4 regions of the Mesorhizobium sp. M0664 genome follow, and region 3 is predicted to be linked to each of the others. Evidence: predicted binding sites of a transcription regulator. Region 3 holds the regulator's gene; each other region holds the start of a gene.
The links. The regulator HrcA, encoded in region 3, represses chaperone genes, less so after heat shock. The targets are predictions, from matches to a motif close to GTTAGCACTCNCNNNNNGNGAGTGCTAAC.
Positions count from the first base shown of each region.

Region 1: the regulator HrcA is predicted to act here: its motif matches at 2,195-2,223, upstream of groES (co-chaperone GroES).
Region 2: the regulator HrcA is predicted to act here: its motif matches at 3,980-4,008, upstream of groES (co-chaperone GroES).
Region 4: the regulator HrcA is predicted to act here: its motif matches at 4,438-4,466, upstream of NKI39_RS17115 (co-chaperone GroES).

Region 1 is NZ_JAMYPW010000049.1:20,797-28,336, reverse strand. Features, by position in the region: partial or broken gene NKI39_RS34360 (NrtR DNA-binding winged helix domain-containing protein) at 1-99, shown strand, start outside; gene NKI39_RS28685 (S46 family peptidase) at 810-1,637, opposite strand; gene NKI39_RS28680 (S46 family peptidase) at 1,522-1,797, opposite strand; gene groES (co-chaperone GroES) at 2,276-2,572, shown strand; gene groL (chaperonin GroEL) at 2,638-4,293, shown strand; gene NKI39_RS28665 (hypothetical protein) at 4,729-4,887, shown strand; gene NKI39_RS28660 (HPP family protein) at 5,717-6,799, shown strand.
Region 2 is NZ_JAMYPW010000007.1:74,153-81,692, forward strand. Features, by position in the region: gene NKI39_RS11065 (DHA2 family efflux MFS transporter permease subunit) at 1-263, opposite strand, end outside; gene NKI39_RS11070 (HlyD family secretion protein) at 568-1,746, opposite strand; gene NKI39_RS11075 (MarR family winged helix-turn-helix transcriptional regulator) at 1,743-2,222, opposite strand; gene NKI39_RS11080 (BBE domain-containing protein) at 2,585-2,875, shown strand; gene NKI39_RS11085 (bifunctional helix-turn-helix transcriptional regulator/GNAT family N-acetyltransferase) at 2,916-3,851, opposite strand; gene groES (co-chaperone GroES) at 4,070-4,366, shown strand; gene groL (chaperonin GroEL) at 4,429-6,084, shown strand; gene NKI39_RS11100 (TetR/AcrR family transcriptional regulator) at 6,331-6,930, opposite strand; gene NKI39_RS11105 (zinc-dependent alcohol dehydrogenase family protein) at 7,026-7,540, shown strand, end outside.
Region 3 is NZ_JAMYPW010000069.1:13,324-20,863, reverse strand. Features, by position in the region: gene hemW (radical SAM family heme chaperone HemW) at 1-1,027, opposite strand, end outside; gene rdgB (RdgB/HAM1 family non-canonical purine NTP pyrophosphatase) at 1,024-1,671, opposite strand; gene NKI39_RS32400 (VOC family protein) at 1,686-2,096, opposite strand; gene rph (ribonuclease PH) at 2,130-2,846, opposite strand; gene hrcA (heat-inducible transcriptional repressor HrcA) at 2,992-4,104, shown strand; gene NKI39_RS32385 (hypothetical protein) at 4,140-4,337, shown strand; gene NKI39_RS32380 (PQQ-dependent sugar dehydrogenase) at 4,438-5,793, shown strand; gene NKI39_RS32375 (LysE family translocator) at 5,881-6,498, shown strand; gene cysK (cysteine synthase A) at 6,664-7,540, shown strand, end outside.
Region 4 is NZ_JAMYPW010000017.1:17,018-24,557, forward strand. Features, by position in the region: gene NKI39_RS17100 (transglycosylase domain-containing protein) at 1-1,929, opposite strand, end outside; gene NKI39_RS17105 (hypothetical protein) at 2,084-2,245, opposite strand; gene groL (chaperonin GroEL) at 2,328-3,947, opposite strand; gene NKI39_RS17115 (co-chaperone GroES) at 4,049-4,387, opposite strand; gene NKI39_RS17120 (hypothetical protein) at 4,630-4,902, shown strand; gene NKI39_RS17125 (DUF1488 family protein) at 4,899-5,165, shown strand; gene NKI39_RS17130 (hypothetical protein) at 5,196-5,387, opposite strand; gene NKI39_RS17135 (hypothetical protein) at 5,431-5,646, opposite strand; gene NKI39_RS17140 (DUF3168 domain-containing protein) at 5,923-6,333, shown strand; gene NKI39_RS17145 (hypothetical protein) at 6,715-7,014, shown strand; gene NKI39_RS17150 (response regulator transcription factor) at 7,079-7,540, shown strand, end outside.

The DNA of each region.
Region 1 (7,540 bases), on a different contig from region 3:
GACACCGGGGGTCGGCCGGCGAAGCTTTATCGCTTCCGCCACCATGTCCTCGACGAAACGGCGGTCGCCCGGACAAAATTGCCGCTGGCGCGGGCTTGACATCCTTTATACTCAACGTAGAAATATACCCTTATAATCAATTCGATTATAACGAGAAATTCATTCGCACCGTCCGAACCCACGGTCTCGCTCGGGAAGCCCGTATGAGTGGATCGAAGTGATCTTGGAAATGAAACGCCCGAGGACGGGCTTTCAACCTTTGTCGTGAAGGAGGTGCCGCGCGAGTGGGCCAATGCCTTGCGGCAACGGTGAAGGATGTATACCGCCAGTAAACGCATGCGTCAAAGTCGCCATCGAATGTACAGTTCGTCTAAATGTGCGATACGTTCGATTTGTGCAAGTAACACTTGGAGAAGTGTCGCATAAAAGAAACGTTTTAATTACATAAAGCAGGCAAGCTAAACTTTAAACTTGCACAAATGAGCGTAGGGCGCCCTGTTTCAGGGCGCCTTTTTTAAGGATTATCATTAGACTCTCTCCCGGGGGGAACTGTGGGTGAAGAAACAACGCATCGTCCTGCTGGCAGCTGTTTTGGCGTCTGCCTTTGGCTTTTTTTTGCTGATCCTGATCCTGCAGATGGTCAGTTTTTTGGTTGACTAGGCACGCGCAAGCGGGATGGATCGCGCAGAGACACGCGGAAGTTTTTTCGCCAGCGAAACCCCGACGACCTGATGGGGAGTCGCGCCGGCAGGGTGGGAGCCACGTCCAGTGCCACCGACCATGCGAGATGCCGATTGTTGGCGCGTCTGTCAGTTCGCGCGGCCATATTCATTCTGGTGCCGATCTGTTGCCTTTTCTGCTTTCCCATGCGTTTTAGGCCGAGCCAATTTGTGAAGCGGGCGGTCAATGGATCTGCGCCTCGCGATTGCCTGCCGTTGCCTTTTGATCTGGGCGGCATAATCCGAGAGCGAACGCTGCAACCGCGGTTCGAATTGCGCGAAGTTGAACCGGACTTCATCCGCCGTCAGGAACTGGTGGGTTGCGCCGGGAAAGCCGGCGACCATCACAAGGTCGCCTTCCTTGACGCCTGCACAGGCCATGGGTAGCCAACTCTTCGGCCGGTAAGGCACATTGTCGCGCGCATATGGCCGGGAGGAACCATCAGGAGCGACATAGGCGCGATAAAAGCCGAAGTCGCCTGTGTGGCGCGGCCACATCCAATTGTCCGTTTCGCCGCCGAAGTTACCGATGCCGAGCGCGGGCGCATAGACAAGGCGCACGTCCTCGATTTCGAGCTTCTGCTGGAGATAGTAGGAGGCGCCGCCATAATAGGCCCCTACGTCGCAGCGGCGATTGGGCTGTCCTTCACATGCGGCGATCAGGGCCTTGCGGTTCGTGGCGAGCCGCTCATAGCGGGCAAACCCATTCAGCTTGTCCGAGACGCCCTTGAGTATTTCGGCGGTCACATCCCGCATGTCCTCGATCACATGGATTCGGCTGCCTGGCGCCGCGGGCAATTCTTCACCCAGGGCTCTTCGCCAGAAAGCCGTCTGTGAGATAGTCCTGGCCCTCTTTGCTGTGGTATTGGATGGATTCGAACACGCAGTGATGATTGGTTGCGACCAGCCCTTGTGCACTGACGAACGAGGCGGAGCATCCGCCCAGTGATACGATCGCGTTGAGCGGGTCAGCGTCCAGACGGCCGCATGGCCGCGCCCACTTCCGCAGTCTGGCCCGGCATCCACATACCTTCGTCCGCCGACGTAGCCGTGACCGTCCAGAGCAAGGCGATGGCAGTTGCTTTGGCCAAACATTTCAAATTCGAGTTCATGCTGACTGTCGCTCTCATCTTGCCTCCTGTTCTCCGCAGATTGGATTGGTGACTATCGGGATGGCCGGAGTCCTGGCGCCCGCGCGGCGGCCAACACCGTAAACACCGAGTGGACCCGTTAACCGCAAGAGTCCTGATGGCGTTCACCTCTCATATTTGTCGCGCGCAACGTTTGCGGATCATCCGCTGCACCAATCGTGCCAAATGAATAAAGCCTTCAGTTACAAATGGTGAGCCGCCCCATCCATGTCCGATCTCCGACGTCTTTCACGTAAAGGGCTCGGTGCTTCCACGCTCGTTTGCTCTTCGCCCGTCCCTCTTCCGTCTTGACTAGCAGGAGCCTACGGCCTATCTCACTGCCGCGTTAGCACTCGCTTCTGGTGAGTGCTAACCACGCTCCGGCAACGGAGAACCGTTCAACATCCGCACCAGGGAAATCCAAAAATGGCAAAGTCGAATTTCCGGCCGCTGCATGACCGCGTGGTCGTTCGCCGCGTCGAGTCCGAAGCGAAGACCGCCGGCGGGATCATCATCCCCGATACGGCGAAGGAAAAGCCGCAGGAAGGCGAGATCATCGCCATCGGTTCCGGCGCCCGTGACGAGGTCGGCAAGCTCGTCCCGCTGGACGTCAAGGCCGGCGACCGCATCCTGTTCGGCAAGTGGTCGGGCACCGAAGTCAAGCTCAATGGCGAAGACCTTCTGATCATGAAGGAAGCGGACATCATGGGCGTCATCGGCTGACACGCCGCCGCCTTTCATCCGCACCATCCAATCTGAATTTCGGGCGAAATGCTCAGGAGTAAAAAATGGCTGCCAAAGACGTAAAATTCTCCCGTGACGCTCGTGAGCGCATGCTGCGCGGCGTCAACATCCTCGCCGACGCGGTGAAGGTCACGCTGGGCCCCAAGGGCCGCAACGTCGTCATCGACAAGTCGTTCGGCGCACCGCGCATCACCAAGGACGGCGTCACCGTCGCCAAGGAAATCGAGCTTGAGGACAAGTTCGAAAACATGGGCGCGCAGATGGTCCGCGAAGTTGCTTCGAAGACCAACGACATCGCCGGCGACGGCACCACCACCGCGACCGTTCTGGCACAGTCGATCGTCCAGGAAGGCCACAAGGCGGTTGCCGCCGGCATGAACCCGATGGACCTCAAGCGCGGCATCGACCTCGCCGTCGCCGACGTCGTCGCGACGCTGATCAAGAACGCCAAGAAGATCAAGACCTCGGAAGAGGTTGCCCAGGTCGGCACCATCGCCGGCAATGGCGATGTTTCGGTCGGCTCGATGATCGCGGAAGCGATGCAGAAGGTCGGCAATGAGGGCGTCATCACCGTCGAGGAAGCCAAGACCGCCGAGACCGAGCTTGAAGTCGTTGAAGGCATGCAGTTCGACCGCGGCTATCTCTCGCCCTACTTCGTCACCAACGCCGAGAAGATGGTTGCGGATCTGGAAGACGCCTACATCCTGCTCCACGAGAAGAAGCTCTCCAACCTGCAGGCCATGCTGCCGATCCTCGAGGCTGTCGTGCAGACCTCGAAGCCGCTGGTCATCATCTCGGAAGACGTCGAAGGCGAGGCCCTGGCCACGCTGGTCGTCAATAAGCTGCGTGGCGGCCTGAAGATCGCTGCCGTCAAGGCGCCGGGCTTCGGTGATCGCCGCAAGGCCATGCTGGAAGACATCGCCATTCTCACCGGTGGCCAGGTCATCTCCGAAGACCTCGGCATCAAGCTCGAGAATGTCGGCCTCAACATGCTCGGCCGCGCCAAGAAGGTGTCGATCTCCAAGGAGAACACCACCATCGTCGACGGCGCCGGCAAGAAGGAAGAAATCCAGGGCCGCGTCGCCCAGATCAAGCAGCAGATCGAGGAGACCACCTCGGACTACGACAAGGAGAAGCTGCAGGAACGTCTCGCCAAGCTGGCGGGCGGCGTTGCCGTCATCCGCGTCGGCGGTGCGACCGAGATCGAAGTCAAGGAAAAGAAGGACCGCGTCGATGACGCCCTCAACGCGACCCGCGCGGCCGTCGAAGAAGGCATCGTTCCCGGCGGCGGCGTCGCCCTGCTGCGCGCTTCGCTGGCCATCACCGTCACTGGCGCCAACTCCGACCAGACCGCCGGCATCAGCATCGTGCGTCGCGCGCTGCAGGCTCCGGCCCGTCAGATCGCGGCCAACGCCGGTGCGGAAGCATCGATCGTTGCCGGCAAGATCCTTGAGAACAAGGGCGCGACCTTCGGCTACAACGCCCAGACCGGCGAATATGGCGACATGATCGCCTTTGGTATCGTCGATCCGGTCAAGGTTGTGCGCACGGCTCTGCAGGACGCGGCCTCGGTCGCCGGCCTGCTGGTCACCACCGAAGCCATGATTGCGGAGGCTCCGAAGAAGGAGTCGGCTGGCGGCGGCATGCCGGCTGGTATGCCCGGCGGTGGCATGGGCGGCATGGGCGGTATGGATTTCTAATCCAGCCCCCTGTCAACCTACAGCGGAAAGGGCGGCAGCAATGCCGCCCTTTTTTGTGTGCCGAGCATGATCGACAGCTTTAGACGTGCAAGTCCTCTACCCAGCCTGATGGCGGCGAAGCGCAACGGCGTCGTCGTGAGACGGGGTCTGGCCGTGTCCTTTCGTTCAGCCGCTGGTCGAAACTCGTGCTGCCTTCCGCCGTGCCGTCGATCTTTACAGGGCTGAAGGCCTTGCCAACGGCTGGCAGACCCTGGTTGCGGTAGAACTCATCGCATCGTTCGAAAGGCTCCGATACCTGATCGCCTATGGTCGTCAGCTCTTTCAATTGGAACTCGTTCTTTCGGCCATGATCGTGGTCGGCCTGACCGGATTGGGACCCACGGCCTGCTCACGCTTGCCTAAAACCATCTGCAACGCTGGCGTCCGGAGACCCAGATGAGCCTGATCACGATTACAGGTCGGGATAGGCTGTCGCACGGCACTTCCATCGCACCGCCGCCCTTCCGCTTCATCGGCCGACATCTGCGGCCGCTTGCGGAGCCGATGGCGCTGCTCGCGATTTTGGGAGTTGCTCGCCCATGCCGGCGCTGCTGACCCACGTTTTCTACCGCGGCTGGAAGAGGTGGCGGCCGCGGCATGGCAGAGTTCAGCCGAGGTGGCCTTGGCTCCAATCTTCTGGCGAGCCTGGAACGTGACCTGATCGGTTTCGTGTGTGGCAGTGTGGCGGAAACGCGTTTGGTCTGGTGATCGGATTTTCCCGCCTCATCGAACGCCTGAGAGGCTCGTGGTCGCGGTTGTATTACCGCTATTACGTGACCTGATCACGTTGACGATGCCAGCACCTTCATTGGCCACTTTCTGGACCATGTACGTCACATCAGGCTCCCCCGCCCGATCGACACGAGCCGGCTCTGTAACCAAGCCGCCGTCATATAGCGGTTCCACGACGGCACTGGCGGCAGTCGTCTTCTCAGCGGCTACAGGTGGACGTTTCAGCATGACGCCAACGAATCCGATGGTGGCAAGGACAGGCAGACCAAGCACCGCGTAGAAGCTGTACTCCGCTGGAGTTCGCCTCGGAAGTGGAGCGACAAGGGCCTGATTTGTCTTGCCATGCCACATTGTCAGCACGCTTTTCGAAGCCTCTGAATTCCTTAGTGTCCATCCCAGCTCGACCTCCGACCATCCCCATTTCCGGCTGCCCGCGGCACGGCAGCCCTTGGCCTCTAGCTGCGCTCGAGCGGATCAGCGTGCCGTCTGCCTTCTCTAGCCGATCAAAATGTCTGCACCCATTTGGCAATGGCCGTTTCGCGCAAAAGTATTCCCCCGTGAGCCGACTTTCCGAATTGGCTTAACTTCCAAATCTGTGGCTTTGCCTGCATTGCGGAGCGCGGAGTTCCGACCACTCGCCCAAGGGTATGCCATGGCGTTTCGTCTCTTTGTTCCGATCCTTGCCGGTGCAACGCTGCGCGAGCGGCTGCTCGCCTGCATCGGGGCCATGATCGGCATCGCATTGACTGGCGTGATCAGTGCGCTGGCGAACGGGTCTGGCCCACATGTCGCACTGCTAGTTGCTCCAATGGGAGCATCGGCCGTGCTGCTCTTTGCCGTGCCTTCAAGCCCGCTGGCGCAACCTTGGTCGATTATCGGTGGCAATACGATTTCGGCGCTGGTCGGGGTGATCGTGGCGCATTTCGTGCGTGAACCCGTTCTTGCTACCGGCATTGCGGTGGCGCTGGCCATCGCCGCCATGTCGTTTACGCGCTGCCTGCATCCGCCGGGTGGCGCCGCCGCCTTAACTGCGGTGTTCGGCGGACCGGCCGTCTTCAGTTCCGGCTTGCTGTTTCCCTTCGTTCCGGTAGCGCTGAACTCGATCGTGCTGGTCGCACTCGGCTACGGCATCCATAAACTGTCGCGGCGCAACTATCCACATGTGGCGGCCCCCGCCCTTAAAAGCGCGCATGGAACCATCGATCCGCCGGCGCGGGAGCGGGTCGGCTTCCAGCCCGAGGATATCGATGCCGCGCTCGGCGCGCTGGAGGAAACCTTCGATATCGACCGCAACGATCTTGAGCGGCTGCTGCGGCAGGTCGAGTTGCAGGCGATGGTGCGCTCCCACCGCACCCTGCTGTGCGAGGACATCATGTCGCGCGATGTGATTTCGGTCGATGAACATGCGCCTGCCGACCAGGCGCGTCATTTGCTGCTCGATCACAACATCCGGACGCTGCCGGTGACCGACGCCGACGGCGGGCTGGTCGGTGTAGTTGGCCTGCGCGAGCTGACGAAGGCGACCGACGCGGTGAGGGCTGTGATGTCGAAGGCTGGCACCGCCTCTCCCGATACGCCGGCGATGAGCCTGCTGCCGGTCCTCACCGACGGCCGCAGCCATGCCGTGGTCATCGTCGATGCCGAGCGACGCATTATTGGGCTGATCACCCAGACCGACCTGCTGGCAGCGGCAGCGCGCGTGCACATGGCGGACACAACGCTGGCAGCGGCATAAAATAGTGATCCGGACTTGCTCAATCCGGGAACCCGATGGGGCGCCAATAGGATAGTGGTATTAAGTGCGGCCTTCCGCCTAAGACAATTCCTTTTTACGAGTAGATCAACCCTGAAACGCGACCGCGTGCTCAGGCATCTGGTTCACGTAGGCCAAGTACGACTGCAACAACGGAACACTCTTCAACCTTGCCGGTGGCCAGAGCCAGTCCGCTATGTCGACTAAAGGCGTGCGGACTACAAATGGAACCATCTGGTGGACGGCTCCTCTGCAACGATGGTAGCGCGGTTCGCATGTCCAAGGCTGGCTTGAAGCTCTACGTCGCGGGTTGAATGATCCTTGGCAAGGGTCGCGGCTCAGACGCCGAGGACGCGGTTCGCAATTCCATGCAGGTGGTCCTTTCCTTTGGTTCCTGCATTTCGCCTATGGTGAGGCGCGGCCGACTCCCCTCATGCATCACGCCGACGACCGCCGCTTCCTCGCCGCGCCAAGGGTTTGACTAGGCCGACGATAGACCATGCGATAAGCAATTCCGAAACGATGTGGCTTCCTTGCGCCAAGTCGGCTCTGTCGAACAGCGATGTCAACATGATCCTGAGTTCCGAGGGTTCGCCGCGCCTTCAATCCTATAACCTTGATGACGTTCCTGACTAGGAGGATGAGGCTGCTCCAACACGTCCACGGTGTTAGGAATTGCCATTGCACGAGTTGATCTCGGACTTCTTCGTCGCGCATCGCCAA
Region 2 (7,540 bases), on a different contig from region 3:
ACCACGGCCGTCAGGAACAGCTCCTTGCGGCCGAAGCGGTCGGCAAGCCAGCCGGTCACCGGCGTCATGATCGCCGCGGCAACGATGTAGGAGGTCAGCACCCAGTTGATGTTGTCGGGGGAGGCGCCGAGATCGCCGGTCATGGTCGGCAGCGCAACGTTGGCGATCGTCGTGTCGAGCGCCTGCATGATCGTCGCAAGCATGAGCGCAACTGTGATCAGGCCGCGGTGCGGTACTTCGCGAAAGGGTTCTGGGCTGCTCATGACGTAAAACTTCCAGCAGGTAACAAAAACGTGTACATTAGGTTTCCGGACGGCGAGGCCCCGCTGTAGAGAGACCCTCATCGCGGTGGGACGCGAGCATCGATGTGGGGGTTACATCGACTGAGCGTCTCGACAAAGCGGGCGCCTGCCGCCCGGAAACCTGAGGACCGAAGATCCTGCGCGGCGTTGTCTGCTCAGGCAGGCTACAGCGCAGCCCGTCCACGCATTCAACTTTTCCCGCGCCTCCCTCGGACCAATCCTGCATCCATCTCGCTGTTTGCTATGCGGCCGCTACCAGGCCTCTTTACCTGGCCTCGCCTGCCGTGGCGCGGCGGAAAATGCTCGGCAGCCCGCGGGAAACGCCGGTGTCCACCGTGACGGTCGCGCTCATGCCGGTGCGCAGCGCCGCCTTGGCGTCGGCATCGGTCAATTCCAGGCGGACCGGAATGCGCTGCGTGACCTTGACCCAGTTGCCGGTAGCGTTCTGCGCGGGCAGCAGCGAGAACTCGGCGCCGGTGCCGGCGCCGATCGCCTTGACGGTGGCTTCGAACGTCTTGCCCGGATAAGTATCGACCATGATTTCGGCCTTCTGGCCGGGTTTCATGTTGGTGAGCTGGGTTTCCTTGAAATTGGCGTCGACCCAGGTGTCGCCGGTCTCGACCAGCGAAAACAGCGGCGTGCCCGAACCGACATACTGGCCGACCTTGAACGAAGCGGCCTGGCTGATGATGCCGTCGGCGGGTGCCTTGACCGTGGTCTGGACCAGATCGTAGGCCGCCTTGTCGCGTGCGGCGAGCGCCGCCATTACCGTTGGATGCTTGTCGGTCTCGATGTCGGGATTGCCGCCAAGTGCCGCCTTGGCGCTGACGATCCCTTGCTGGGCCACGGCCAGCTGCTGCTTCGCCTTGTCGAGGTCGTTCTTGGCTTCGTCCAGAGACGACTTGGCGTTGATGCCCTTCTGGGCAAGGTCGGCGGCGCGGTCATATTGCGACTGCGCGTACTGGACCTGGCTTTCGTCGGACTTCTCCTGCGCCAGCGCCTGGCTGTAGGCCGCACGCAACTGCTCGACATTGAGCCGTGCGCCGGCCACCGCCGCGTCGGCCTGGGCCAATGCGATCCGGTAGGGCTCGGGATCGATAGCGAACAACACGTCGCCCTGCTTGACAGACTGGTTGTCGAAAATGTCGACCTGAACGATGCGGCCCGCCGTATCGGCGGCTATCGACACCTTGGCCTGCTGCAGATTGGCGTTCTCGGTCTCCTGATAGCGGCCGCCGGTCACCCAGACATAGCTGCCGCCGGCGATCAACGCAGCGGGCAGCACAAACATCAAAAGGAAGCGGCCGGCACGGCGCTTCTGCTTCGGCGCCACCGGCGCCGGAGCTATCTGCGGAGCGACCGTTACCGGAGCTGCCGCCGGCTTCGCGGGAGCTTCCATCTCCAGCTTGGCCGCATTCTCATCTAGTTTGGCTACCGCGTTCATGCTGCTGTGCCTTCCGTATTCTTCACTTTTTCCGAGGGCGGCGCCTCACCATCTGCAAGATTCTGCACCATTGTCTCCAGCGCCCTGACCAGGACGCGGCGATCTTCCGGCGAAACGCCAACGAGCGATTCCTCATAGACCTCGCCGGCAAGGCTCTTGACGTGGGTGTAAGCCGCGTTTGCCTTGGCGGTCGGGAAAATCATGCGCACTCGCCTGTCGGTTGCGTCGGGACGGCGCTCGATCCAGCCGCCCTCCTCCATGCGATCGACAAGACGCGAGACGCTGATCGGCTCGATTTCGAGAAGCTCGGCAAGCCGCGCCTGCGCGACACCCGCCTCCTTGGCGACGCGGACCAGAAGCCGCCATTGCGCCGAAGAAAGGCCGAAACCACTGGCGCGCGCTTCGAAGCGCTTGCGCATCAGGCGCTGTACGTCGTGGATCAAAAAGCCCAATCTGTCGATGCCGTCGGAAACCATGAGCGACATATATAATAAGCGTGCTCATAATTCAAGGAGCCGGATTGTGCCAGAAGCCGGCGAGTGTGCATGGCAGTCGGTGCAGGGCGATCGTAGTTAGCAATTTATTACGCCGGGCGCTTGTAACGCGAAGCGATGCGGTTCTCGAGCGGCGCCCCAGATGAGCTGAGCCTGGATGCAGCGCTTGTGACGGCGCCCTCGGGCGAACGCTTCTTCAGCATATCGGCGTGCTACATCGGCCCCCTCGACGAAGGCCAGCAAATCATTCAACCTCTGAGAGAGTATGGCACGCCAGTTGAGCGCCGGATTGCTCCTGTCCCCTGGTCCTGCAGCAGGTTGGCGGCGCCATCTCGCGAGTACCGATGGACGGAACGCCCTACGCCAACAGAGATGCACTTTACGATTGCTTCCCGATATCGATCTGGGACAATCCGTCTGACGACGAAACGCACATCCGATGGGCGCGCGACCTGTGGAATGCAATGAGACCGTTCTCGACCGGCGGCGTCTATGCGAATAATCTCGGCGAAGAGGGCACTGATCGGGTTCTGGCGGCTTACGGCGAGAATTATCCGAGGTTGGCCGCACTAAAGAACAAGTATGATCCCACCAATTTCTTTCGCTTGAACCAAAACATTAAGCCTGCGACCTGAGCGACCGCCCCGGGCCGATGCTCGAAATTCTGCGGCGCTGCTACAGCTCCAAATTCCAGTTCTGGCCGACCAGATCCTTGCCGAAGGAATGGTGGCGCTCCTCGTTGGTCAATTTAAAGCCCGCAGCCTCATAGATGTGGCGAGCGGCGGCGAGCACGCCGTTGGTCCACAGCGTCAGTGTCGTGTAACCCGTGGCGCGGCAAAAGCCGATACATTCCTCGACCAGCCGCTTGCCGATGCCGAGGCCGCGCGCCGACGGCTCGACATAGAGCAGGCGCAACTTCGCCACCGCGTCCGACTGGCGCACGACGAAGACCGAGCCGACGACCTCGCCTTGCCGCTCGGCGATCCAGCTGCGTTCCCATTTCGGATCGAAGGATTTGACGAATGCGCCGAGGATTTCGGCGACCAGCGCTTCATAGGTTTCGTCCCAGCCATATTCCTGCGCGTAGAGCAGGCCCTGGCGATGGATAATCCAGCCGATGTCGCCGATTTGCAGAGGCCGCAGCATATAGGGAATTTTGGGCTCGGTGCTTCCGCCCAGCAGACGCTGCACCATCTGCATGGCCCTGACCAGCCTGTCCTGTTCGGCAACCGAAAGTCGGTCGAGCAATGCCGCGACCTGGTCGTGCGAACCCTGGTTCAGCGGCGCGAAGGCCTGCCGCCCGGCCTTGGTCAGCGCGATCGATGAGCGCCGCGCATCCGCCTCGATCGTGGCGCGCTCGACCAGATCACGCTCCTCGAACTTCTTCAGCAGCCGGCTGAGATAACCGGCATCGAGGCCGAGATCGCGCGCAAGGTCGGTGGCGGTCAGGCCATCGCGATGCGCCAGCTCATAGAGCACCCGCGCCTCGGTCAGCGAGAAGGTGCTTTTCAGCAGCCCTTCGTCGAGCAGCCCGATCTGGCGGGTGTAGAAGCGGTTGAAGGCCCGCACCGCGTCGATCAGTTCCTTGCCTGGGTGATGATGAATGGTCATGGCATCCTCCTCCCCGCAAGATCAGCGATTTAGTTGACTTGGTCAAGTATCCGTTTGAAGCAATTGTTCCTGATGATGCCCACCGGGCGCCTTGACTCGCGCGAGTTGCCAGCCTATTTCAGCGCCACGTTAGCACTCCCCCAAGATGAGTGCTAACCACATGTCCGGCGCCGCCGGACGGAGGAACTGTTCTCACCATTCTCATCGAGGAATAAAAAATGGCAAAGTCGAAGTTCCGCCCGCTTCATGACCGCGTGGTCGTTCGTCGGGTCGAATCCGAATCCAAGACCGCGGGCGGGATCATCATCCCCGATACGGCTAAGGAAAAGCCGCAGGAAGGCGAGATCATCGCCGTCGGTTCCGGCGCCCGCGACGAAGCCGGCAAGCTCGTCCCGCTGGACGTCAAGGCCGGCGACCGCATCCTGTTCGGCAAGTGGTCGGGCACCGAAGTCAAGCTCAATGGCGAAGACCTTCTGATCATGAAGGAATCCGACATCATGGGCATCATCGGCTGAATATCGGCCTCACCCTCGTTTAAATCTTCGGGCTCAATCCAAGCCCCTGCCAGGAGCTAAAAATGGCTGCCAAAGACGTAAAATTCTCCCGCGACGCTCGTGAGCGCATGCTGCGCGGCGTCAACATCCTCGCCGACGCGGTGAAGGTCACGCTCGGCCCCAAGGGCCGCAACGTCGTCATCGACAAGTCGTTCGGCGCACCGCGCATCACCAAGGACGGCGTCACCGTCGCCAAGGAAATCGAGCTTGAAGACAAGTTCGAGAACATGGGCGCGCAGATGGTTCGCGAAGTTGCTTCGAAGACCAACGACATCGCCGGCGACGGCACTACGACCGCGACCGTTCTGGCACAGTCGATCGTCCAGGAAGGCCACAAGGCGGTTGCCGCCGGCATGAACCCGATGGACCTCAAGCGCGGCATCGACCTCGCCGTCGCCGACGTCGTCGCAACGCTGATCAAGAACGCCAAGAAGATCAAGACCTCGGAAGAGGTTGCCCAGGTCGGCACCATCGCCGGCAATGGCGACGTTTCGGTCGGCTCGATGATCGCGGAAGCGATGCAGAAGGTCGGCAATGAGGGCGTCATCACGGTCGAGGAAGCCAAGACCGCCGAGACCGAGCTCGAAGTCGTCGAAGGCATGCAGTTCGACCGCGGCTATCTCTCGCCCTACTTCGTCACCAACGCCGAAAAGATGGTTGCGGATCTGGAAGACGCCTACATCCTGCTCCACGAGAAGAAGCTCTCCAACCTGCAAGCCATGCTGCCGATCCTCGAGGCTGTCGTGCAGACTTCGAAGCCGCTGGTCATCATCTCCGAGGACGTCGAAGGCGAGGCCCTGGCCACGCTGGTCGTCAACAAGCTGCGTGGCGGCCTGAAGATCGCTGCCGTCAAGGCGCCGGGCTTCGGTGATCGCCGCAAGGCCATGCTGGAAGACATCGCCATCCTCACCGGTGGCCAGGTCATTTCCGAAGACCTCGGCATCAAGCTCGAGAATGTCGGCCTCAACATGCTCGGCCGCGCCAAGAAGGTGTCGATCTCCAAGGAGAACACCACCATCGTCGACGGCGCCGGCAAGAAGGCCGAGATCCAGGGCCGCGTCGCCCAGATCAAGCAGCAGATCGAGGAGACCACCTCGGACTACGACAAGGAGAAGCTGCAGGAACGTCTCGCCAAGCTGGCGGGCGGCGTTGCCGTCATCCGCGTCGGCGGTGCGACCGAAGTGGAAGTCAAGGAAAAGAAGGACCGCGTCGATGACGCCCTCAACGCGACCCGCGCGGCCGTCGAAGAAGGCATCGTTCCCGGCGGCGGCGTCGCACTGCTGCGCGCTTCGCTGAGCATCAAGGCAACCGGCGCCAACTCCGACCAGACCGCGGGCATCAGCATCGTGCGTCGCGCGCTGCAGGCTCCGGCCCGTCAGATCGCGGCCAACGCCGGTGCGGAAGCATCGATCGTTGCCGGCAAGATCCTTGAGAACAAGGGCGCGACCTTCGGTTACAACGCCCAGACCGGCGAATATGGCGACATGATCGCCATGGGGATCGTCGATCCGGTCAAGGTTGTGCGCACAGCCCTGCAGGACGCGGCCTCGGTCGCCGGCCTGCTGGTCACCACCGAAGCCATGATCGCGGAGGCTCCGAAGAAGGAGTCGGCTGGCGGCGGCATGCCTGGCGGCATGGGCGGCGGCGGCATGGGCGGCATGGGCGGCATGGACTTCTAATCCAGCCAATCTCGCAAGCTTACGGAAAGGGCGGCAGCGATGCCGCCCTTTTTCGTTGATGTGGCGGAAATTGAGAGGCCGTCCGATCCCAAGTAAGCAGGCGCGTATCCCGCAGGACGCGTCTGTTCGGCTACCATGCCGTTGCTTCCAGGCGTCGCGGCGGCGCAGAACATGAATCGTCGAGCTGCAGCCTTGGCCCTTTTGGCGGAACGCCGCGCCGCCTTCGATGCGATGAAGGCATAAACGTCAATGCACCGCGGCAGCGGCACTCTTGGCCGGCAATGCCCCCTCAATCAGCGCCGCGACCTCATCGGCTACCGCCAGCACCGGGGCGCGGTCGTGGGTGGCGCGTGCGATCACCATCAGTCCTTCAAGCGATGATTCGACCAGCAATGCCAGCGCGTGCGCGCGTCGCTCGGGCACCCCTGCCCTGACGAAGGCCGCCCTGAGCAAGCCTATCCATTGCTCGAAGGCGGACCGGCACAATTCGGCCAGTTCCGGCATGTCGATCGGCGAGTCCAAGACCACGGGCGCGATCGGGCAACCGAGCGTGAACCGATTGTCTTCCAGCATGCGCGCGACCGACTGGTAGATGTGGTGGACGGCCACCGCCGGGTCCTTTTCGGCCGCAAGGGCCTCGCCCAGCCTTTTCGAGACGTCCTCGACGCTGTCGCGCGTCACCTCGATGACCAGCTGGTCCTTGCCGCCCGGAAAATGAAAATAGAGCGAGCCTCTCGGCGCGCCTGAGGCGCTCAATATGTCGTTGAGCGAAGTGCCGTGATAGCCGCGCTGCCGAAGCAGGCGCCCCGTGGTCTCGAGTATGCGGGTACGGGTGTCGTTCGCCATGTCAACCTCTGTCAGGAGTGAGCATTATAGGCCTTGCCTCGAATATGACAACCGGTCTACATAATATGTAAATCAGTCTACATATCGAGAGGCAAATGCGCAGTTATCGTCTTGAAGGAACCTGCGGGACCAAGTGCCTGGTGACGCGCGACGAGGCGCAGCCGACGCCGAAGCCGCACGAGATCGTCGTGCGTGTCCGCGCCGCTTCGCTCAACCGCCGCGACACGATGATCCTCAACGGCAGCTATCCACTGGCGCCGCGCCAAGGGGTCGTTCCGCTGAGCGATGGTGCCGGCGAAGTCGTTGCGGTCGGCGAGGCCGTCACCCGCTTTGCGGTCGGCGACCGCGTCACCGGCAGTTATTTTGCGCGCTGGATCGATGGCCGCATCAATGCCGGTCTGATCGACCAGCTTGGCTGCACGCTGGACGGGATGCTGGCCGAATACGCCGTGCTCGACGAGCAATGGGCGGTGCGGCTTCCCGATCATCTCGACTGGCATCAAGCGGCGACACTAACCTGCGCCGGCCTGACCGCCTGGAATGCCGTGACGGCGGCCGAAATGCCGAAGCCCGGCCAATGGGTTCTTGTCATCGGTTCAGGTGGCGTCGC
Region 3 (7,540 bases):
CTGAAAATGCCTCGTAGCGGGAAAGGTCGATGCCTTCCGCCAGCCTCAGCCCCATCAGCAGGAACTCGTCGGCCTCTTCCGACCGCGTCAGGATCTCGCCGCCGGTAACGCCATGGCCCTTGGCCTCGACCAGATTGGCCCAAGTCTCCGGCATTTTCTCGGCGATCGTCACCACGCGCCGGCCATTTTCGACGAACCGGCCATGCGCGCCGGGACCGACGCCGACATATTCGCCATAACGCCAGTAGGTGAGATTGTGCCGGCTTTCGGCGCCGGGCCTGGCATGGTTGGAAATCTCGTAGGCCGGCAGTCCGCGCGCGGCGGTGATCTCCTGTGTCAACGCGTAGAGATCGGCGGCAAGCTCATTGTCTGGAATGATGAACTTCCTTGCCGCATGCAGCGCATGGAACGGCGTGCCTTCCTCGATGGTCAGCTGATAGAGCGACAGATGGTCTGCGGCGTGGCCGATCGCCTGCTCGAGCTCCGCCTGCCACGCTTCCGGCGTCTGACCGGGCCGCGCGTAGATCAGGTCGAACGACAGCCGTGGGAATATCTCGCGCGCCAGGCCGATCGCATGCAGGGCCTCATCGACATTGTGCAAACGGCCGAGGAAGCGCAGATCCTTGTCGTGCAGCGCCTGCACGCCAAGCGATACCCGGTTGACGCCGGCCGCGCGATAGCCGCGAAAGCGCTCGGCCTCGACGGAGGAGGGATTGGCCTCCAGTGTCACCTCGATGCCATCAGGCACCGTCCAGTTCTTCGCCACTGCATCCAGCACCGCCGCCACGGTCTGCGGTTTCATCAGCGATGGCGTGCCGCCGCCAAGAAAGATACTGGTCACCTCGCGCGGCCCGGTGCGGCCGCGCATCGTCGCCAGCTCGGTCTCGAAGGCGCGGGCAAAACGCTCCTGGTCGACCGGCTGGTGGCGGACATGGCTGTTGAAGTCGCAATACGGGCATTTGGCCGCGCAGAACGGCCAGTGGACGTAGACGCCGAAACCAGGCCTGCGGTCGAGCAGCATGGTCATACGGCGGCCAATCGGGCTTGCGCGAATTTCTGGAAGGCGCGGGCACGGTGCGACAATGCGGTTGGCTGGCCGGGCTTCCAGCCATGCTTGTCCTTCGCGCTCATCTCGCCGAAGGTCTTCTCGAACCCATCGGGCAAGAACACCGGATCGTAGCCGAAGCCGAGCTCGCCGCGCGGCGGCCATACCAGCGTGCCCTCGACCTCACCGCGAAAATATTCCGCCTGGCCATCGGGGAAGGCCAGGCAGATGACCGCGACAAAGCGGCCCTTGCGCTGGGCAGGCGTGATCGCGCCAACTTCTTGCAAGGCCACTTCCGTGCGCTGCATGGCCATGCCGAAGTCGCGGGAGCCGTCCGGCGTCTCAGCCCAGTTGGCGGTGTAGACGCCGGGTGCGCCGTCGAGCGCATCGACACACAGGCCGGAATCGTCCGACAGCGCCGGCAATCCAGTGGCCTTGGCGGCGGCCAAGGCTTTTATGAGGGCGTTCTCCTCGAAAGTGGTGCCGGTCTCGTCCGGTTCCGGCAGGCCGTATTCCTTTGCGGACTTCGCTTCAATGCCGAATGGCGCCATCAGATCGGCGAATTCTCGCAATTTGCCGGCGTTGTGGCTTGCGACGATGATCTTATGCCCATCAAGCGAATGAATAGTTGGCGAATGCATCAGATGCCCCAAATTCGTGGCTCGGCGAATTCGATCGAATTGCCGGAGGGATCGCGAATATAGATCGAGCGGCCGCCTTGCGGCCACTCGAACTCGCTTTCGATGGCGATTTTCTTCGCCTCAAGATGCGCTTTCCAGCGTGGGATTTCATCCGCGCTTGCGGCGAAGCAAAGATGGCCCTGGCCGACCGCGCCATGCGGCGGCACGGGCAGCTTGGCGTCGGCCCGCGGCGGCACTTTGGTGGCCTCGGCATTGAAGATAAGCAGCACGCCGTCGCCGCAGCGGAAGAAGAGATGCCTGCCATCGACCTTACCGAGCAGATCGAGCCCGAGCACGCCCGAATAGAACCGTTCCGCGGCAGCAAGGTCGGTCACGTAGAGTGCTGATTCCAGGATTGCGGAAGGAGTCACAGGATCGCCAATCTCATCAATATTGGACCGCAGCTAAGCCACCGCCATTTGCTGCAAGCTGACCAGGCGCTGAATGCCTTTCTTGGCGAGCCCCATCAGCGCCGCGAACTGCTCTTCCGAGAACGGCTCGCCCTCGGCCGTGCCTTGGATCTCGACGATGCCGCCCTTGCCGGTCATGACGAAATTGGCGTCGGTGCCGGCCGAGGAATCCTCGATGTAGTCGAGGTCGATGACCGGCTGGCCATCATGGATTCCGCAGGAGATTGCCGCAACGTGATCCTTCAGCACCTTGCTCAGGCTCGCCATCTGGCGGGCTTCCATCCAGCGCAGGCAGTCGTAGAGCGCCACCCAGCCGCCGGTGATCGAAGCGGTGCGCGTGCCGCCGTCGGCCTGGATCACGTCGCAGTCGACGGTGATCTGCTGCTCGCCGAGCGCCTGCAGATTGACCACGGCGCGCAGGGAGCGGCCGATCAGCCGCTGGATTTCCAGCGTGCGGCCGCCTTGTTTGCCGGACGAAGCCTCGCGGCGCATGCGCTCGCCGGTCGAACGCGGCAGCATGCCGTATTCCGCCGTCACCCAGCCCTTGCCGGAGTTGCGCATCCAGCCCGGCACCTTTTCCTCCAGGCTGGCCGTACACAGCACATGCGTGTCGCCGAACTTCACCAGGCACGAGCCTTCCGCATGCTTGGAGACGCCGCGCTCGAAGGAGATGGGGCGCATTTCGTCGAATTGGCGTTTGGAAGGGCGCATTCAGGCTTCTTTCTTTCTTCGGAATCTTGGCCGGGGAATCTTGGCCGGCTTGTAGCCGCACGGGGCGTGACGCGCAAAGGAAAATGGACCGGTTGCGCCGACACCGCGGAAGTCTATATCTTCGGGGCGGAGGTTTTGGCTCGAAATGACAAAGGCAGTCGATCCCGGTTTGCAGTCGCACGTGCTCCCCTCGCACGCGCTGCAATCGCCCGCGCTTCAATCGCTCGACATGCGTTCGCGCGACATCTTCCGGCGCATCGTCGATTCCTATTTGAGGGATGGCGAGCCGGTCGGTTCGCGCAGCCTGTCGCGCATCCTGCCGTCGTCGCTGTCGCCGGCCACCATCCGCAACGTGATGAGCGACCTTGAGCATCTCGGCCTGATCTATGCGCCGCACATTTCGGCTGGCCGGCTGCCGACCCAGGCAGGCCTGCGCTTCTTCGTCGATGCTTTCATGGAACTTGGTGACCTCTCCGACGAGGAGCGCCGCACCATCGAGGCCCAGGTGCGCGCCTCCGGCTCGGGCGCGACGCTGGAGCATATGCTGACCGAGGCCAGCCAGATGCTGTCCGGCATGTCGCGCGGCGCCGGCCTCGTGCTCGCCGCCAAGAATGAGGCGGCGCTTAAGCACATCGAATTCATCCAGCTCGAGCCGACCAAGGCGCTGGCCGTGCTGGTCTCGCAGAACGGCGACGTCGAAAATCGCGTCATCGATCTGCCCGCCGGCATCACCATCTCGCAATTGCACGAAGCCTCTAACTTCCTCAACGCCCATATCCGCGGTCGCACCCTGGCCGAGGCGCGGGTCGAGATCGCCCGCATCAAGGAAGAGACCAGGGCGGCCCTCGACACGCTGTCGCAGGATCTGGTCGAGAAGGGCCTGGCGGTCTGGGCAGGCGCTGAAAGCGGCGTGCCTGGGCGGCTTATCGTGCGCGGTCGCGCCAATCTCCTGGAAAACGTCACTGCCCAGGCCGACATAGAATTGCTGCGGCATCTGTTTGAGGATCTGGAGACGCAGGATGGGCTGATCCAGCTTCTCGACCTCGCCGAGGCAGGCCCAGGCGTGCGCATATTCATCGGTTCGGAAAACAAGCTGTTTTCGCTGTCTGGCTCCTCGCTGGTGGTGGCACCCTATCGCGACAAGGACGCGCGTGTCGTCGGTGCGCTCGGCGTCATCGGGCCGACGCGGCTGAATTATGCGCGCATAGTACCGATGGTCGACTATACGGCGCAGCTGATTTCGCGCATGCTGAGCTAGGAGCCGCCGCGGCCTGCCGCAAGGAGGAGAAAAGAATGGCGCTGGAATCGTTCAAGGCCCAGATCAGTCTGCTGCTCGAAGAAATGATCAACCAGCCAGAGGATCAGCACGAGGTACAAGAGCAGTTGCGCGAGAAGCTGCAAGAGATGCGGGCGATGGGTTTACCGCTGCCGGCCGATCTGGTCGCGCTGGAAAAGCGCCTCGACGACGACTTTTACGCCTCTGGCAACTGAACGGGTTCGGCTTCAAATCCTCGTGTGCTGGACGGCCGCTTGGAACGATCAATACCTGATGCCGTTTGCCCCTGTTCGAGGCGAATCCCGGAGGACGTTGATGATCCGATCTGGCGGCTTTGCGGCCTTGGCCGCTGCCCTCCTTGTTGCGACACCGGCAGCCGCCCAGCAGGCGGATCAGAATGTGCTCAAAGGCGAAGCCGCGTTTGGCGATTGGCACGCCGACAGGCCTGGCGTCCGACGCCTGATTGGGCCGCGAGACATGCCGGCAGCCGACCCCGCCCAATCCGCTTCGAACGGCGCCGGCGTGGCGGAACGGCCCGAAAGCGCCAAGCCAGAATTGCCGTCGGGCTTTTCGGCTGAAATGATCGCATCCGGCATCGTCAATCCACGTGTCGTGCGCGTCGCTCCGAATGGCGACCTGTTTGTTGCCAACAGCCATGCCGACCAAATACGCGTCTATCGTCTCGCCGAGGGCAGCGCCAGGCCCATCGAGAAAGCGATCTTCGCCAAGGGGCTCAATTATCCCTACGGCATCGCCTTCTATCCGCCAGGAGACAAACCGCAATGGGTTTATGTCGCGAACAGCGACAGCATCGTCCGCTTCCCCTATCGCGATGGCGACCTGAAGACATCCGGCAAACCAGAAACCATTGTCGCCAAAATCCCGTCGGGTGGTCACACGACCCGCGACATCGCCTTCTCGCAGGACGGCAAAACGCTTTATTTGTCGGTTGGCTCCGCCTCGAACGTCGCCGAGGATATAGGCAAGGAGCCGGATAGCGGCCTCGACGCCTGGGCCAAATCAAAGCCGCTCGGGGCGGCCTGGGGCTCCGAGGACGGCCGTGCCGATGTGCTCGCCTTTGACCCGGATGGGAAAAATCCGCGAACTGTCGCCACCGGCCTGCGCAACTGTACGGGCATGACCGTGCAGCCCGCCACCGGCGCATTGTGGTGCGTCGTCAATGAGCGCGACGAACTCGGCGACAATGTGCCGTTCGAATTTGCAACGGCGGTCAAGGACGGCGGATTCTATGGTTGGCCTTGGTACTACATCGGCAATAACGAGGATCCGCGCCATCAGGGCGAGCGGCCAGACCTCGCCGGCAAGGCCACTGTCCCCGATGTATTGATGCAGGCGCATTCGGCGCCGATGAATATAGCCTTCTACGACGGCAAGAACTTCCCGGCGGATTATCAGGGTGACGCCTTCGTCGCCATGCATGGTTCGTGGAACCGTGGCGCCAGGACCGGTTACAAGCTGGTGAGGCTCAAATTCAGGGATGGCAAGCCGACAGGCGAATATGAGGACTTCATGACCGGCTTCGTCATCTCGAACGACGCCGTCTGGGGCCGCCCGGTCGGTGTCGCGATGGCCAAGGACGGCTCCCTGATCGTCACAGAGGACGGTAACGGCACCATCTGGCGCGTTACCTACGAAGACGGCCGCTCCTGAACGGCGGTGTCGCCTGCTGCGCTGGCGCAATCGAATCCGGCCCGAGGGAATTCACCCAACTTCAACATTGTGCGACAAGCGCCAATCATGACACTCACCGGGTTCCTCGCCTATAGTGCTGCCCTCGGCATCGCCGCGGCCATCCCCGGCCCAGGCGTCACCGCGCTTGTTGCGCGTGCTCTGGGTTCCGGCTTCCACTCGTCGCTGGCCATGTCGTTCGGGCTGATGCTCGGCGACCTGACCTATCTCACTGCCGTGGTGCTCGGCCTGGCTTTCGTCGCACAGACTTTCGGCATGGTCTTCCTGGCCATCAAATGGCTGGGCGTCGCCTACCTCGCCTTTCTTGGCTGGCGTTTCTGGACGAGCGGCATCACGCCCGAAACGGTGGAGGCGAAGAAAGGCAAGGGCGGCTTGGCATCCAGCTTTGTAGTCGGCCTTGCCGTCACGCTCGGCAATCCGAAGACGATGATCTTCTATCTTGCCATCACCCCGACCATCGTCGATCTGAAGACGATCACGCTGGCCGATTACGGTATCCTCGTCGCGCTCACCATCGTCGTCCTGCTCGTCGTGCTGGTGCCCTATCTGGCGCTGGCGGCCAAGGCGCGCTGGTTCCTGAAGTCGCCGCGGGCGCTGAGGGCACTCAACCGCACCGCCGCCGGCTTTATGGTCGGCGCGGCGGCGGCAATTGCCGCCCGCCAATAGATCTCTTTCGCCAATCCGCCCAACGATTGCCACGCCTTGCAAAGGCGGGGGTACTCAGCACGAACTTCACTCGGATATTTTTCGATCGACAGCCTATCTTGCGCGGTGGATGGCTCTATCCTATGCCCGCGCGACTCTTGCCGCTTTACCTCTGGGAGGAAATCAATGAACAAGCCCGCCACCCCCACACACGTGCCCGGCCGCGGCCGCATCTACAATTCGATCACCGAGACGATCGGTGACACGCCGCTGGTGCGGCTTGATAAATTCGCCAGGGAGAAGGGTGTCGTCGCCAATCTGCTGGCCAAGCTCGAATTCTTCAACCCGATCGCCTCGGTCAAGGACCGCATCGGCGTGTCGATGATCGAGGCATTGGAGGCTTCCGGCAGGATTACGCCCGGCAAGACCACCCTGATCGAGCCGACCTCGGGCAATACCGGCATCGCGCTCGCCTTTGCCGCCGCTGCCAAGGGCTACAAGCTGATCCTGACCATGCCGGAAACCATGTCCGTCGAACGCCGCAAGATGCTGGCTCTGCTCGGTGCCGAACTGGTGCTGACCGAAGGGCCGAAAGGCATGAAGGGCGCCATCGCCAAGGCGGACGAGCTGGCGGCAACGCTGCCCGACGCTGTCATTCCGCAGCAATTCGAAAACCCGGCCAATCCGGAAATCCATCGCCGCACCACGGCCGAGGAAATCTGGAACGACACCCATGGCGAAGTCGATATCTTCGTTGCCGGCATCGGGACCGGCGGCACCATCACCGGCGTCGGCCAGGTGCTGAAGAAGCGCAGGCCCTCGGTGCATGTCGTCGCCGTCGAACCGGAAGCCTCGCCGGTGCTGTCGGGCGGCCAGCCAGGCCCGCACAAGATCCAGGGCATTGGCGCCGGCTTCGCGCCAAAAATCCTCGACACGACGATCTATGACGAGATCGTCAAGGTCTCGAACGAGGATTCGGTTGCCAATGCACGGCTCGTCGCTCGGCTCGAAGGTGTGCCGGTCGGCATCTCGTCGGGGGCCGCCCTGCAAGCGGCGATCGTCG
Region 4 (7,540 bases), on a different contig from region 3:
GTCGATATTCTGGTGCGCATAGACCATCAGCCGCTGCCACACCATGGCCGGCAGCGTGCCGCCGGTCATCTTGTTGGTCGCGGTGAAGTCGTCATTGCCGAGCCAGACGGCGGCCGTGTAGTTGCCGGTAAAGCCGACAAACCAGGCATCGCGGTAGGACTGGGTCGTGCCGGTCTTGCCGGCGACGACGATGTTTGGAAGGGCCGCGCGCCGGGCAGTGCCGATCACCGGCACCGCCGCCAGCATGGTGTTCATGTATTTGAGCGCCTGCTCCGACAGCACCCGATGCGGCGGCGGCGCATCCTTGGCGAAGTCGTAGACCACCTCGCCGGTACGGGTGAAGAGTTGGCTGACGCCGTGCCGGGTTCCGGCAAGGCCGTTCTGGGCAAATACGCTGTAACCCGTCGCCTGGTCCATCACGGTCATGCCCGACGTGCCGAGCACCATGGTCTTGTGCGATTCCAGCGGCGACTCGACGCCCATCGCCTCGGCCATGGCCTTGATCGGCTTGATGCCGAGATAATCCTTGGCCAGCCGCACCGGCACCGTGTTGATCGATTTGGCCATCGCCGTGATCAGCGTGACGTTGCCGGCCGACCCGCCATTGTAATTGTGGGGCGACCAGCTGCCCCAGGAGATGGGTCCGCCGGAAACCACCGAATCCGGCGTGAAGCCATGCTCCATCGCCGTCGCATAGACATAGGGCTTGAACGAGGAGCCGGTCTGGCGAAGCGCTTTGGTGGCGCGGTTGAACTGGCTGGCGCCGTAGTCGCGGCCGCCGACGATCGCCCTGACCGCGCCATTGGTCTCGATGACGACGATGGCGCCCTCGGTGACGTTGTATTCCTTGCCGAACTGGCGGAGGTGGAACTCCATCGATTCTTCGGCCGCCTTCTGGATGTTGGCGTCGAAGGTGGTGTGGGCGACAAGCGAGTGCGGGCCGCCTTTGGCGGCGATCTTCTTGACCTCGTCGAAGGCCCAGTCGAGGTAGTAGTCGGGGCTCTTCTGCTCGCCGCGGTCGACGATTTCGGCCGGGTGTAATCTTGCCTGCAGCACCTGGCCTTCGGTCATGAAGCCGGAATCGACCAGGTTGGACAGCACCACATTGGCCCGCGCCCGGGCGGCGGGCAGGTTTATGTGCGGCGCATATTTGGTCGGCGCCTTGAACAGGCCGGCCAGCATCGCCGCCTCGGCAAGGTTCAGGTCCTTGACGCTCTTGCCGAAATAGAAATCGGCTGCCGCCTCGATGCCGAAGGTGCCGCCGCCCATATAGGCGCGGTCGAGGTAAAGTTGCAGGATTTCCTTCTTCGACAGATTGGCTTCGAGCCACAGCGACAGGAAGGCTTCCTTGATCTTGCGCTCGAATGTCCGCTCATTGGTCAGGAACAGGTTCTTGGCCAGCTGCTGGGTGATGCTCGAGCCGCCCTGGACGACGGAATTTGCCCGCACATTCTCGAATATGGCGCGCGACAGGCCGAGCACATCGATGCCGTAATGGTCGAAGAAACGGCGGTCTTCGGTCGCCAGCACCGCCTTGATGACATGGTCGGGCATCTCGTCGACCGGCACCGAATCGCGCTGGATGATGCCGCGCTGGCCGATCTCGTTGCCGTAGCGGTCGAGGAAGGTGACGGCGAAGTCGCCTTGCGTGCGCCAGTCGCCGGCGGTTATCTGGAAGGCCGGCAAGGCCAGCGCCAAAAGGACGACGATGCCGCCGGCACCGAGCGTAAAGCCTTCACTCAACAGTTCGATCAGGCCGCGGCGCCAGCCGTCGACACGGAAACGCCGCGAGAAGATGGTCGCCGCTTCCCAGAACTGGCGCGCCCTGAAGCCGATTTCGTAGACCGAGGAATCAATCCACGCATCCACCGCCAGCAGCCTTGCGGCGATCGGACCTCTTCTCTTGCGTGGTTCCAAAGGACTGGCCATTCCAGGATCCGGCTGCGGCGATGCCGCCAACTGAGAAACCGCATGCCGGCAATTTCACGGCGGCGCGCCGCTATGACTATTCGTCCATTTTGGCGCTGCCTACAAGGGCGATGAAGGTTCCGCGCTTGCGCGAGGTGCCGAGCATTGGCAGTCGTCACATGGGACGCTTGTCCGCGATCTTTTTCGGGTCGCGGCCTATCATGCCGGCGTTGGCTTTCCTGTGCTTGTCGGCAAGCCTGCGAATGCGATCGAAGCGGCTTTCCTCGGCCACTTCGATTTTCGCCGCTGCCTTTGGCTTCGGGACGAATGCGATCATTGATCGATCTCCTTGCCGATGGTGCGCGCCGGGGAAGATACCCCGGCGGCTGTCTTTCAGGCTTGTTTCCGGCAGTGGCTGGTCAATAGCCGATGCCGCCGGGCGAAGCAGCGGCTTCCTTCGCCGGAACGTCGGTGATCATGGCTTCCGCCGTGATCAGAAGCGCCGCAATGGAGCCCGCGTCCTGCAGCGCCGTCCGTACCACCTTCGCCGGGTCGACGATGCCGGCCTTGATCATGTCGACATAGACCTCGTTCTGGGCATCGAAGCCCTGATTGTGATCCTTGCCCTCGGCGAGCTTGCCGACGACGATCGAACCTTCGACGCCGGAATTCTCGGCGATCTGCCGGATTGGCGCTTCAAGGGCCCTGAGCACGATCGAGATGCCTGCCGTCACATCGGCATTGGCTCCGGTCAGCCCCTTCAGCACAGCCTTGGCGCGCAGCAACGCGACGCCGCCGCCGGGAACGATGCCTTCTTCGACGGCCGCGCGCGTGGCGTTCAGCGCATCGTCGATGCGGTCCTTCTTTTCCTTGACCTCGGATTCGGTCGCGCCGCCGACGCGGATGACGGCAACGCCGCCCGCCAGCTTGGCGAGACGTTCCTGCAGCTTCTCCTTGTCATAGTCGGACGTGGTTTCCTCGATCTGCCCCTTGATCTGCTGGACGCGCGCCTGGATGGTGGTCTTCTCGCCGGCGCCGTCGATGATCGTGGTGGTGTCCTTCTCGATCAGCACGCGCTTGGCGCGGCCGAGCATGTCTATGGTGATGTTCTCCAGCTTGATGCCGAGATCCTCGGAAATCATCTGTCCGGCGGTGAGCACGGCGATGTCTTCCAGCATCGCCTTGCGGCGGTCACCGAAGCCAGGCGCCTTGACGGCCGCTACCTTGAGTCCGCCGCGCAGCTTGTTGACGACCAGCGTTGCCAGCGCTTCGCCCTCGACGTCCTCGGAGATGATCAGCAGCGGCCTGCCGCTTTGCACCACGGCTTCGAGGATGGGCAGCAGTGCCTGCAGATTGCCGAGCTTCTTTTCGTGGATGAGGACGTAAGGGTCTTCCAGCTCGGCACGCATCTTCTCGGCATTGGTGACGAAATAGGGCGAGAGATAGCCGCGGTCGAACTGCATGCCTTCGACGACGTCGAGCTCCGTTTCGGCGGTCTTGGCCTCCTCGACTGTGATGACGCCGTCATTGCCGACCTTGTCCATCGCCTTGGCGATCATGGCGCCGACGCTGGTGTCGCCATTGGCGGCAATGGTGCCGACCTGCGCGATCTCTGCTGAGGACTTGACCTTCTTGGCGCGCGCCTGGATTTCCTTGACGACGGCGCTGACGGCAAGATCGATGCCGCGCTTGAGGTCCATCGGGTTCATGCCGGCGGCAACGAATTTGGCGCCCTCGCGCAGGATGGAAGCGGCAAGCACCGTGGCGGTGGTGGTGCCGTCGCCGGCAAGGTCGTTGGTCTTCGAGGCCACTTCGCGCACCATCTGCGCGCCCATGTTTTCGAACTTGTCGGAAAGCTCGATCTCCTTTGCCACGGCCACCCCGTCCTTGGTGACGCGCGGCGCGCCGTAGGCCTTGTCGATAATGACGTTGCGGCCTTTGGGGCCGAGCGTCACCTTGACGGCGTTGTTGAGGATTTCGACGCCGCGCAGCATGCGGTCACGCGCGTCGGTGGAGAATTTGATTTCCTTGGCAGACATGATCTTTTCCAGTTCGGTTGTCGTGGCAAGGCGCTTGCAGCGCCTGAATCAAAGCTCGGAGCGTCCTTTGCGCGCGCGCGGGAGGGCGCGCGGCCTTCCAATCAGGCGGCCTTCTTGGCAGCCACGGTCTTGTCGATGATGCCCGTCTCGCTTTTTTCGATGATGCCCATGATATCGGCCTCCTTCATGATCAGAAGGTCCTCGCCGTCTATCTTGACCTCGGTGCCGGACCATTTGCCGAACAGAATGAGGTCGCCGGCCTTGACGTCGAGCGGGATCAGCGCGCCGCTTTCGTCCCGCGCGCCCGGCCCGACAGCGATCACTTCGCCTTCCTGCGGTTTTTCTTTGGCATTGTCGGGGATGATGATGCCGCCCTTGGATTTGGTGTCGCTTTCGGCGCGCCGAATGACGACGCGATCGTGGAGTGGCCGGAATTTCATGGGGACTCTTTCTGGGGCCAGCTTAGGCGGCCGCCCCTCTCTATAGGCGCCCTGGCACTCGATTGATAGGAGCGCCAAAAAATATTCATAGGGCACATGAAATATTGAACGTATCATCTTGCCTGGTTATCCCCTGGTGTTCGGGCCTTGCCGAATATTAATGAAATTGAATTTCTATCTTTGAACACCTATTTTATGGTGAATTCACATTCACGACTTTCGCTGCAAGGGAGATTTTACCGATGGCCGAAGGCAATCAGAACATCATGGAAAAAGCTCAGGCCCGCTTCATGGAAAATCAAAAGAAGACGGCGGAGCGGAACAAAGCAACTGCCGAATATCTCTCGGAAGCCAAGGCGAGGAGCATCAAAACGGCAAGGCTGAGGGAATTGCGACTGGCCAAGGAAGAGGCGGACCGCGCGGCGGAAGCTCTGAATCCGGTCGCACCAAAGAAGAAGCGGGCGTCACGGGCAGTCAAGAAGGCCGTATCTGCATCGACGGAGGCGAAATCATGAGCCTGACATTTCCCAATCCCAGCCGCAGCTACGACGAGGCAAGCAAACGCATCCGCTTCGTCGGCCATGACGGGATGTTCCAGATTTCCTTCTCTGTCGCAACCGATGCCATCTCCAAGATGCAGCCGGGAACGGCGGCCTCAGAAGCTACCTACCTGGCAGCCTTCGACACGGCTTCCAACTCGATCCACGATGTCGCCAGGAATGCCTATGCCCGCACCCGCAGGAGCATATATGTGCTGACTGCGGCCGATTTTCGCTAGTCCGTCGCGATCCGTCCACAAGACGCTTTGTCAGGGCTTCCGGTCCGCCTTCGCTCGCCGCTTGACGTCGCGACCGTTCAGCCGGTCGACCATCGCGTCCGCATCGCGCGTGTTCAAACTGGCCGTGAGTTGCTGCTTGAGCTCGACCGGCTGGCCGGTGAAGACGTCGAAGACGGTCCAGCTGTGAGGATGTTCCATACGGAGCGCGTAGCGCTTTGCCATCTTGGGTCCTTTCGTTTCCGCCCAATCAATGAATGTCGCTCGATCAGGCCTGGGCGATGAAGAATACTGCCGCCACGACAAGCACCGTCCACAAAACGACGGACAGCTTCAGGGCCAGGCTACCGTACGCCGAGAGCACCTCCCGAGTGTGGTTGACCAGACTCTTGACGGTCATCGACATGGTCGACGCCGCAATCGCGACCGGCGGCGCCTTGGCCCCAAGCTTTCCGAAGACAGGCAGCAGCGACGGCTCGCGCACGAAAAACGACCTCGAATGTCTGGAAACCAGACATCGTCATAGCATCCTTTTTTCGAACTCCTGCATGCCAAATGACTTCGCGCAGGTTGGCATCACCCTCAAGGGTCCGTGGCGCGGACGGCCGGGGCGTCGCGCATTCCAGGAGCAGGGCTTATTGCCGAGATCATGAAGGTTCATAATCCGCATGAGACGCGCTGATTCGCGCTTTGGCGGGATGCCTTCATGCAACGCAGCTACGCAGCCGGGAGGTCGACGCGACGGACGAAGGGAAAGACGATGACCGCGCCGGCCGTCGAATTGCAGAAGGCCATATTCGAGGCAGTGAATGACGATCCCGATTTATCGGCGGCACTGGGCGACGCACGATTGTTCGACCGTGCGCCGGAAAATGTTGCGTTCCCCCACATGACCTTCGGCCGCACCAGCGTCTACGATTGGGCAACGGGAATGGAGAACGACGCAGAACAGTTGCTGACGTTGCATGTCTGGTCGAAATCAGAGGCCAGCAAGGAAACCAATGACATCATGGACCTTGTTAGCACCCGCCTGCGCGATACGGCTCTCTCGCTCGGCGAACATCGCCGCGCCTACCTCAAGCTCGAATTCGCCGAAGCCCGCTACGACGAGGACCTTTCGGCCCATCACGGGCTGCTGCGCTTCCGCGCCGTGATCAAGGACGAGGGCTGACCACCGGGCATTTTTTTACAATCCGGCAATTTTGTTCTTGCTTTGTGCCGGCAGCTATGCTACTACTTCGCCTATGGTGCTGATGGCGCCAGCGACCCGCCGCAGAGGCGGGTTTTTATTTCCGGTCGGTTCGCCTGAATCTGCCTTCGGTTGCCGGATCGATTATCGAAGTCGGGGCAAACCTGAAGCGATTGCCTTTCACTGCCAAACGATGCCCGGTTGTCGGCGAAGGATCGGAGGGCTAGGTTAAACTTGGCAATTTCGCGGGATGGGCGGCGAAATGGCAATCCGGTAATCTCGCGCTTCAGGGGTGTGGCGGGCATGCATTCGAGCGTTCACCGTTCATATCACGTTCAGCACCGGCGCGTTAGAACGCTGACCATGAAAACCCTTCGCTCCCACTTCCGGACCGCGGCACTGGCGCTGTCAGCCGCCGGTCTGCTTGCGTCGCAGGCGATGGCGATCCCCGTTGTCGTGCCCGAGCAGCCCCAACCGGTCGTCCTCGCCGCCTCCGACTGCTATGCGATCGGCCAGCAGGTGGCCGAGCAGAATGGCGGCACCTTGGCCAAGGCCTCGCAGTCGACACGCGGCGGCCAGCCCGTCTGCGTCATCGTCGTGCTGGTTCCGGGCAAGGAAGGGCAGCGTCCGCGTCGCTCGGAGATCGTCGTTCCGCTGAACTGAACCGTGCCGTTTCCCAGACTGCCGGAATCGGCCTATATCTGAACAGCTTCAACAGGCCTTCCGCATGCGCGTACTCGTCGTCGAAGATGACAAGGATCTCAACCGGCAGATCGGCGACGCGCTGGTCGATGCCGGCTATGTCGTCGACCGCGCTTTCGACGGCGAGGAAGGGCACTTTCTCGGCGACACCGAGCCCTACGATGCCGTGGTGCTCGACATCGGCCTGCCGCAGATGGACGGCATCAGCGTGGTCGAGCGATGGCGGCGCGGCGGCCGCAAGATGCCGGTGCTGATCCTGACGGCACGCGACCGCTGGAGCGACAAGGTTGCCGGCATCGACGCCGGCGCCGACGACTACGTCACCAAACCCTTCCACATCGAGGAAATCCTGGCCAGGGTGCGGGCCTTGATCCGGCGTGCTGCCGGGCACGCTTCGTCCGAACTGACCTGCGGGCCGCTCCGCCTCGACACCAAGGCCTCCAAGGCCGACGTCGACGGCGTGCCGCTGAAGCTGACCTCGCACGAA